DNA from 4 places in the Rhizobium sp. AG855 genome. Region 3 is predicted to be linked to each of the others. Evidence: predicted binding sites of a transcription regulator. Region 3 holds the regulator's gene; each other region holds the start of a gene.
The links. The regulator LexA, encoded in region 3, represses DNA repair genes until DNA is damaged. The targets are predictions, from matches to a motif close to TGTTCNNNNTGTGTTCNG.

Region 1: recA (recombinase RecA) is a predicted target of LexA. The motif match lies at 931-948, and genes of this name have one in related genera.
Region 2: DFO46_RS03410 (DUF5680 domain-containing protein) is a predicted target of LexA. The motif match lies at 1,396-1,413, and genes of this name have one in related genera.
Region 4: DFO46_RS13645 (glycosyl transferase) is a predicted target of LexA. The motif match lies at 1,097-1,114, and genes of this name have one in related genera.

What each region holds. Positions count from the first base shown of each region.
Region 1 is NZ_RAQG01000003.1:1,292,745-1,294,935, reverse strand. It holds gene recA (recombinase RecA) at 1-804, opposite strand, end outside; gene DFO46_RS06260 (carbohydrate kinase family protein) at 1,047-1,991, shown strand; gene DFO46_RS06255 (pseudouridine-5'-phosphate glycosidase) at 2,020-2,191, shown strand, end outside.
Region 2 is NZ_RAQG01000003.1:710,389-712,579, forward strand. It holds gene DFO46_RS03405 (ATP-binding protein) at 1-820, opposite strand, end outside; gene DFO46_RS03410 (DUF5680 domain-containing protein) at 923-1,381, opposite strand; gene DFO46_RS03415 (HWE histidine kinase domain-containing protein) at 1,489-2,191, opposite strand, start outside.
Region 3 is NZ_RAQG01000003.1:1,635,163-1,637,353, reverse strand. It holds gene DFO46_RS07915 (ComEC/Rec2 family competence protein) at 1-900, shown strand, start outside; gene lexA (transcriptional repressor LexA) at 894-1,607, opposite strand; gene DFO46_RS07905 (DUF1003 domain-containing protein) at 1,821-2,191, shown strand, end outside.
Region 4 is NZ_RAQG01000003.1:2,735,895-2,738,085, forward strand. It holds gene moaB (molybdenum cofactor biosynthesis protein B) at 1-508, shown strand, start outside; gene DFO46_RS13645 (glycosyl transferase) at 521-1,042, opposite strand; gene DFO46_RS13650 (PA0069 family radical SAM protein) at 1,173-2,191, shown strand, end outside.

The DNA of each region.
Region 1 (2,191 bases), 340 kb from region 3:
CTGCTTGAACGGAGGCGCCATCTTGTTCTTGACGACCTTCACGCGGGTCTGGTTGCCGACGACCTCTTCGCGATCCTTGACGGCGCCGATACGGCGGATGTCGAGGCGAACGGAGGCGTAGAATTTCAACGCATTGCCACCCGTCGTCGTTTCCGGCGAACCGAACATCACGCCGATCTTCATACGGATCTGGTTGATGAAGATCACCATGGTCTTCGACTTGGAGATCGAGGCGGTCAGCTTGCGCAGCGCCTGGCTCATCAGGCGGGCCTGCATGCCCGGCAGGCTATCGCCCATTTCGCCTTCGATTTCAGCGCGCGGGGTCAGCGCGGCAACCGAGTCGACGACGAGAACGTCGATCGCACCGGAGCGAACCAGCGTGTCGGTGATTTCGAGCGCCTGTTCGCCGGTATCGGGCTGAGAGATCAGGAGGTTCTGCAGATCGACGCCCAGTTTGCGGGCATAGATCGGATCGAGCGCATGTTCGGCGTCAACGAAGGCGCAGATGCCGCCCTTCTTCTGGGCTTCCGCAATCGTCTGCAGCGCCAGCGTCGTCTTACCCGAGCTTTCCGGTCCGTAAATTTCAATGATGCGCCCCTTCGGCAGGCCGCCAATGCCGAGCGCGATGTCGAGGCTGAGCGACCCCGTCGAGACTGTCTCGACTTCGACCACGCTCTCGTTCGCACCGAGCTTCATGATCGAGCCCTTGCCGAACGAGCGTTCGATCTGCGAGAGCGCCGCTTCCAATGCCTTGCTTTTATCCACCGATTTGTCCTCTACAAGCCGCAAAGAATTTTGTGCCATTGGATCCACCTTTAGGTTATTGAGGCCGCATAGGCAATGAAGCCGCCGATGGACATAATGTACCCTATTTGTTCTCATTTTGCAAGTAACAGCGAAGCCTTTCTGAATACTGCGTTTTCGGGCGTGTGTTCGAATAATGTTCTCAGGTGGTTCCATACGAACCCCGTGAAGGCGACACCAGGCCCGTCAGCGTCGGTCGGATGTGCTTCGATTCGCGCAACAGCCCTTGCGAAGGTATGGTCATGACGGTCGAAATTCTTGCCATCGGCGGCGCCCATCTCGATCGCCGCGCCCGCATTTCCGGGGAGACGAAACCAGGTGCCAGCAATCCCGGAACATGGTTCGAGGAACCGGGCGGCGGCGTCTTCAATGCAGCCCGCAACCTTGCCCGTCTCGGACGTTCCGTTCGGCTGATCGCCCCCAGAGGCGGAGACGCCGCCGGCCAGGCGGTCAGCGAGGCCGCAGAGCGGGCCGGCATCGAAGACTGGCCGGTCATGTTTCTCGATCGGGCCACCCCGAGTTATACCGCGATCCTGGAAAACGACGGCAATCTCGTCATCGCGCTCGCCGACATGGCGCTCTATGATGCATTTGTCGCGCGCCGGCTTCGGGCCCGATCGATGCGCGACAGTCTGGCGGAAGCCGGGCATGTGCTCTGCGACGCCAACCTGCCATCCGAAACCCTGGCAAGTCTGACGGCTTCGGCGGCGCGTCGGGGCTGCGGCGTCTCTGCCATTGCCATATCCCCGGCGAAGGTGCTTCGCCTGCGCGGCACCTTCGCCCATCTCGGCCATCTCTTCATGAACGGCGCCGAGGCTGAAGCCATCACCGGGACGAGAGCCGAGCGACCGGAAGACTGGCCCGACCTCTTACGCGCCTGCGGCCTGCGCGGCGGATCGGTCACATCGGGTGGCGGCCGCACCATCTCCTTTGATTCAGAGCGCATCGCCGTCATCGAACCCACTCCGGTCGAGCAAATCGGAGATGTCACGGGTGCCGGCGACGCCTTCGCATCCGGTTTTCTCCATTCAAGGCTCGCTGGCGGCGACCTCTGCGCCGCCCTTCGCCGTGGCACGGCCTGCGCCGCCATCACCCTTGCCTCGCCCCATGCGACGGACGAAAATCTGTCCGCAGCGAAACTCGACACACAGATGTCACTTGTCCCCCCGGCCCGTTTCCTGCCATGACGAGCCGTTCCAGCTTGAAAGATCTCCCATGACCCGTTCCGTCTCCCCCCTCCTGCCGATCGCCTATTCCAGCGAAGTGACCGCCGCCAAGCAGCGCGGTGCCGCAATCGTGGCGCTCGAATCCACCATCATCACCCATGGAATGCCCTATCCCGGCAACATCGAGATGGCCCGCAGCGTGGAAAACATCATCCGCCAGC
Region 2 (2,191 bases), 920 kb from region 3:
CCCAGCCCGCTCCCGCCAGGAAAATCGCGACGCGATGGTGCAGCTTGCGGGCTCCCTCCGGCGGGAGGAAGCGCAGGAAATCGACCTGTTCGCCGATTTGCGGCATCAGCGCCAGGATGACTGCGGAGGCGGCGCCGAATTCCAGCAGGTCGAACGGTGCGGCGCCGCCCAGATGGGCGTTCGAATGGCCGATGCCGGCAAAGGCGCGCCAGAGGTCGATCTTCTCCCAGTCGAGAAAGGCGATGAAGACGAAGGGCAGGATGTTGAGCACGATCCAGACCGGCTGGGTGAGCAGCTGGAATTTCGAGATCATGCGGATGCCGTAGGTGACGAGCGGGAGAACGACAACGGCGGAGACGATATAGCCGAGCCAAAGCGGTATGCCGAAGGCAAGCTCCAGCGCCTTGGTCATGATCGACGCCTCGATGGCGAAGAGCATGAAGGTGAAGCTTGCATAGATCAGCGACGTGATGGTTGAGCCGATATAGCCGAAACCGGCGCCTCGCGTCAGGAGGTCAATGTCGACGCCGTGGCGGATCGCGTAGCGGCTGATCGGCACTCCGACCAGAAGCATGAGGATCGCAGCCACCACGATGGCGAAGAAGGCATTGGTGGTGCCGTAAGCCAGCGTGATCGTGCCGCCGATCGCTTCCAGTGCCAGGAAGGAGATCGCGCCGATCGCCGTCTGGGAAATACGGCTCGATGAGAATTTTCGGGCGCTCTTGGCGGTGAAGCGGAGCGCATAGTCTTCCAGCGTCTGGTTGGCGACCCAACGATTGTATTCACGGCGGACAGGAATGATGCGTTGGCGTGCCGGCATGCCTAATTTCTAGCGCTTGTTTGGAGGTGATGCAGCTTTAGGCATTTTCACGGGATTGCGCAGAATAGCAAGGGCACTGAAGGAATGGCGAGCGCCAGGGCTCTATGGCTTTATCAGCCCGCCATGGTAATCCAGCTGGTAGGCGAGGCGCCCGTCGACAAGGATGCGCTCGACGCCCTGAAAACCTGCGAGGCTGCCGACGGATTCGTCGACATACTCGCCCAGCGGATGCTGAAAGCTGAACCCGCCGAGAAAGCGGTTCTCAAGGTAGAGAGCGCTGAGCGCTCTCTGGATGACGGTGCCGGCCCGCTCCCCGTCGATCCGTTCCGGATCCAGAATGCGTCCATAATAGTTCATGGCCCAGATCGGTTCGCCGTTCTTCCAGACCACCTCCTGGCCGATAAAGTCCGTGCCGCCGTAATAGGCGTCGAGATAGCGGAAGGGGCCGCGCGCATAAGTCAGTTCATGCGCCGCCATGCGGGAAGAGATTGGTTCCTTCGCCTTGCCGCCCATGTAGCTTGCCGCCTTTGCTTCGACGATGAATTGTTCGAGTGCACGCATTCTCGTCTCCCTTATGGAACATAAAGAGAACGTACGATGCGTGAAAACGCCGTGCAACCCTGTTTTTAAAGGGGGTGCAGCAGAAACCACTGTCGGTCAGGGGGCAATCACCTGCCTTGGAGGCGGTCGGACAAGGCCTTCAACAGGGCCACGGAATCATAGGGTTTTCTGACCACCGGCACGTCGGCAAAGCCTTCCGGAACGATCGAGCGGTCGTCATATCCCGTGGCGAAGACGAAGGGGATGCCAAGGCGCGCCAATTCCTCGGCAACGGGTACGGAGGTGTCGCGGCCGAGATTGATGTCGAGAATGGCAATGGCCGGACGGAAGGATTTGAGCCTGTTCAAAGCGTCTGTGCTGGAGCTTGCCGTCACGACGTTTTCGATCCCGGCGTCTGCCAGCATCATTTCGGCGTCCATGGCGATCAGCACCTGGTCTTCGACCAGAAGCACGGGAAGGCCTGCCTGAAGCGGCTGGCTCTGCCCTGTCGGCTGGGCGTCTTGCACGGGCGGCAGCTCCTCGGCGATCGCAGGGGTCTCCCAACTGAGGAAACGGCCGGGAATGCAGAATTCCGCGGCCAGACCCTCCGGTTTATAGTCGAGATGGCTAGTGCCGCCTAGATCGTAGGGGATGCTGCGCTCAATGAGCGCGGTGCCGAAGCCTTTGCGTCCAATCGGGCCGATCGCTGGACCGCCGCTCTCGTTCCACCGGATCAGACAGTCGTCGTCCGCTGTCCGCTGCCATTCCACGGTCAGTGCGCCGCCAGGACGCGACAGCGCGCCATACTTGGCGGCATTGGTGCAGAGCTCG
Region 3 (2,191 bases):
GTGGTCGCCCACACCGTCGCCGGTTGGGGAGAGGCAGCCTTCATTCCCCGACAGCCGACCTGGTTTCCGGTGCTTGTTGTGGTCGCTCTTCTGCTGATGACCCTTCTGCACACCGGGCTCCGGCACGGCGGCACCGTGCTTCTCATCGTCACCTTGGCAGCGGCCTTTCTGCGTTCTGGCGAACAGCCGGCGGACCTCTTGGTCAGCGAAGATGGCCGCATGGTCGGCTTTTGGTCTCAACAAGAGCGGGTGGGGGAGGGGAGGGTCCTTGCAAGCAATCGCAAACGCCCTCCCCCCTTCCTCTTCGATCAATGGCAGCCGGCACTGGCCGCCGACCACCATCTGCCCCCGAGTATGGAAAGTGCACCCGTGCTCCCGCCGCCTGCAGACTGGAAGAAGGAAGAAACCTGGGATTCCGCGACGATACAATTGGCGAGACAAACGCTCGAGCAACTGGTCCAGACAGCCAAAACGGACCGCTTCACCTGCATCCGCAGCGCCTGCGCCGCAAAACTTGTTGATGGATGGACGGTGTTGACCGTTGACCGCCCGGATCTTGCCGGACCTGCCTGCGACGTCGCCGATATCGTCATCCTTGGGGGCCGCAGCCGCATGAAAGGCTGCCGGTCGACTGCAACATTCCTCAGCGAGACAACACTGCGCACAAGCGGCGCCGTGGAAATCCGGCTTGGCGCCCACCACGACAAGACGATTGAGATCTCGCCCGCCTTGTCAGGCCCGCCACGGCCCTGGACAATCCATCGTCTCTACGATTGGCGCACAGGCGAAACCGCCAGGCAGCACGGCATAGACTCAGGAGATAGCAAGGACAAAGATAGCGACAGCGAGACGGAACGGAAAAACGGCCCCCACAATCCCGCAATGCCTGTCCGTCAGTGATATCGGCGGATCAAGCCGACGAGCTTGCCCTGGATCTTGACCCGGTCCGGCGGGAAAATCCGCGTCTCGTAAGCCGGATTGGCCGCTTCCAGAGCGATCGAAGCGCCACGCCGACGGAAGCGCTTCAAGGTTGCTTCTTCGTCATCAACGAGTGCGACGATGATGTCGCCCGGATTGGCGTTGGAGGCATTGCGGATGATGACGGTATCGCCATCGAGGATGCCGGCGTCAATCATCGAATCGCCTTTGACCTCAAGTGCGTAATGGTCGCCGGCACCGATCATTTCGGCGGGAACGGTGATGTCATGGGTGTTGTTCTGAATGGCCGAGATCGGCACCCCGGCCGCGATTCGGCCCATGACCGGTACGCTGACGGAGGAATTCTGGTCTTCGACACTCGGTCTGGCGGGCACAGGCGGCGGCGTCTTGCCCAGGCTGCCCTCAATGACACTCGGTGCAAAACCGCGCCGCGGCTGCAGGCTGGGTGTATAGGCTTCCGGCAGCTTGATGACTTCAAGCGCACGCGCCCGATTGGGAAGCCGGCGAATGAAACCGCGTTCCTCAAGGGCCGTGATCAGTCGGTGAATGCCAGATTTCGACGCAAGATCGAGGGCATCCTTCATTTCGTCGAATGAAGGCGGCACGCCCGATTCCTTCATCCGTTCGTGAATGAAGAGAAGCAGTTCCTGTTGCTTGCGCGTCAGCATATGCAGAGCCCCGTTTGTGAAACAAATCCAGAACAGACACTATATGTTCCATTTGTGTTCCGCAAGTGGATAAATTTCCGTGAACAACCGTCGCGAAAATGCGATAGGCGTCTTCACCGTCACCGGATGACTGCGGCCATCGGACCTATCCCTGTCAATCGGGTGACACCTGTCCCTGTCGGATCCCTTCCAAGCTCCTGTGAGAAGATCGAAATGCTGAAAGACCTGGAAAAGACCCTGCTCGGTAAGCAGGTCGATCAACTGACATCGGCCGAGAAGAAGGTCCTGAAAAAGGCGCGGGAGCGACGCACGGTTTCGACGAATGCCGGTGAGGATTTCCTTGCCGGTTCGAGCTTCGGTCAACGCGTGGCAGACAGCATCGCGCGGATCGGCGGTTCCTGGAGTTTCATCATCGGCTTCCTGCTCTTTCTGGTCGCCTGGGTGATTCTCAACACGGTCATTCTGGCAGCGCGCCCGATTGATGCTTACCCCTTCATCTTCCTCAATCTTCTTTTGTCCATGGTCGCAGCCATCCAGGCGCCGATCATCATGATGAGCCAGAATCGCCAGGCGGAACGGGACCG
Region 4 (2,191 bases), 1.1 Mb from region 3:
CGGCATTGCCGTCTTGACCGTTTCCGATACCCGCACGGTGGCAGACGACCGGTCCGGCGATACGCTGGCGGCGCGGATTGCGGAGGCCGGGCACCGGCTGGTGGCGCGGGCCATCGTCAAGGACGACAAGGCCGCGATCTTCGAGCAGGTGCAGGGCTGGACGACGGACCCCGAGATCGACGTTGTGATCACCACCGGCGGCACGGGCTTTACCGGGCGGGACGTGACGCCGGAGGCGCTGGAGCCGCTGTTCGAGAAGAAGATGGACGGGTTTTCCGAAGTCTTCCATCGGATCTCCTATGACAAGATCGGCACCTCGACCATCCAGTCGCGGGCGACCGGCGGAGTGGCGAACGCGACCTTCGTCTTCGTGCTGCCCGGCTCGCCCGGCGCCTGCAAGGACGCCTGGGACGGGATCATCAAGCTGCAGCTCGATTACCGCCACATGCCCTGCAATTTCGTGGAAATCATGCCGAGGCTGGACGAGCACCTGAAGCGCGGCGGCTGAGACGGCTTTCGTTCAGCGGCGGGCCTCGCGGGCGACCCAGGAGGGGATGATCTCGGAGGCCAGGCGCCGTGCCTTGTGGCCACGGGCCAGTTGCAACAGATCCGTCTGCGAATCGACAATCGCCAAGGCCTGGCGCTTGGGAAGCAACAGGCCGGTTTCCAGCGGCGGGCGGCTGCGCGTCAGGCGGCGATAGAAGGGAAGCCGATAGGTTCTCGATTCCGAGAAGCGGGCGGGAACGCCATTCAGCGCCACATATTCCGCGACCTCATCGACCCAGCCCTGCCCAAGACGAGCACCCGGCTCGACCAGAAGCAGCCATTCGCCGCGGGCCTTGGCGAGCACGTCTTTCATGTCCCATTGTTGATAAAAGCGGCAGCCTGCGGCGTCCGCAACCATGGAGGACCCGTCCTGCGAGCCGTGATCCAGCACGATCACATCACTCACCAGCCCCTCGACAGCACCAGCAACCAGCACCGACAGCGTCTGTGCGAGTTCGGGCTCCTGATCGCGGCATTCCATGATGACTGTCAGCATTGCCTATATCTATCGCATTGCACAAAGTTTTGCCACCGAGAGATTCATGAAGTTTGTTCTTGCATTGTTCTCATTTCTGGCTTAGGAATAAAGTCATTGAGTGGGTCACCGAAGCCCGCGAGGAGCAAACATGAACGAGCTGTCTCTTGTGAGCCAGGCTGCCTTTCAGCCCGGCAATACGGCAGATATTGCCGATGCAGTCATGGGCGCCTCCGGCCTGCGGATCGAGATCGATCGGCGGCGCGGACGGGCAGCGGGCATCAATCCTGCCGGACGGTTCGAAAAGCTCGAACGGGTGGCCTTCGACGATGGCTGGCAGATGCTCGAGGAGATGCCGCCGTTCAAGACCGAGGTGCAGGTGGAAAAGCCGCGCACGGTGATCACCCGCAACGATTCTCCCGACATTCCCTTCGATCGCTCGATCAATCCCTATCGCGGTTGCGAGCATGGCTGCATCTACTGCTTTGCCCGGCCGACGCACAGCTATATGGGCCTGTCCGCCGGTCTCGATTTCGAAGCGAAGCTGTTTGCCAAGCCGGATGCGCCGCGTCTTCTGGAGCGCGAACTGTCGAAGCCCGGCTACAAGGTGAAGCCGATCGCGATCGGCACCAATACCGACCCTTACCAGCCGATCGAGCGGGAATGGCGGATCATGCGCCAGATCCTGGAGATCCTCGACAAGGCGAACCATCCGGTGGTGATCGTGACCAAGTCGGCGCTGATCCTGCGCGACATCGATATCCTGAGATCGATGGCGGAGCGTGGCCTGGTGAAGGTCGGGATTTCCGTGACCACACTGGACCGCAAACTGGCCCGGACCATGGAGCCGCGCGCCTCGACGCCGGCCAAGCGGCTGGAGGCGATCAAGGCGCTGTCCGAGGCCGGTATTCCGGTGGCGATCATGATGGCCCCCGTCATCCCGGCGCTGAACGACCACGAGATCGAGCGCATCCTCGACAGCGGCAAGGCTGCCGGCGCCTCCGAGGCGAGTTATGTGCTGCTGCGCCTGCCGCTGGAGGTGAGCCCGTTGTTTCGCGACTGGCTGCTGCAGCACTATCCGGACCGCTACCGCCACGTGATGTCGCTGGTGCGCTCGATGCGCGACGGCAAGGATTACGATGCCGAATTCGGCAAGCGGATGAAGGGCGC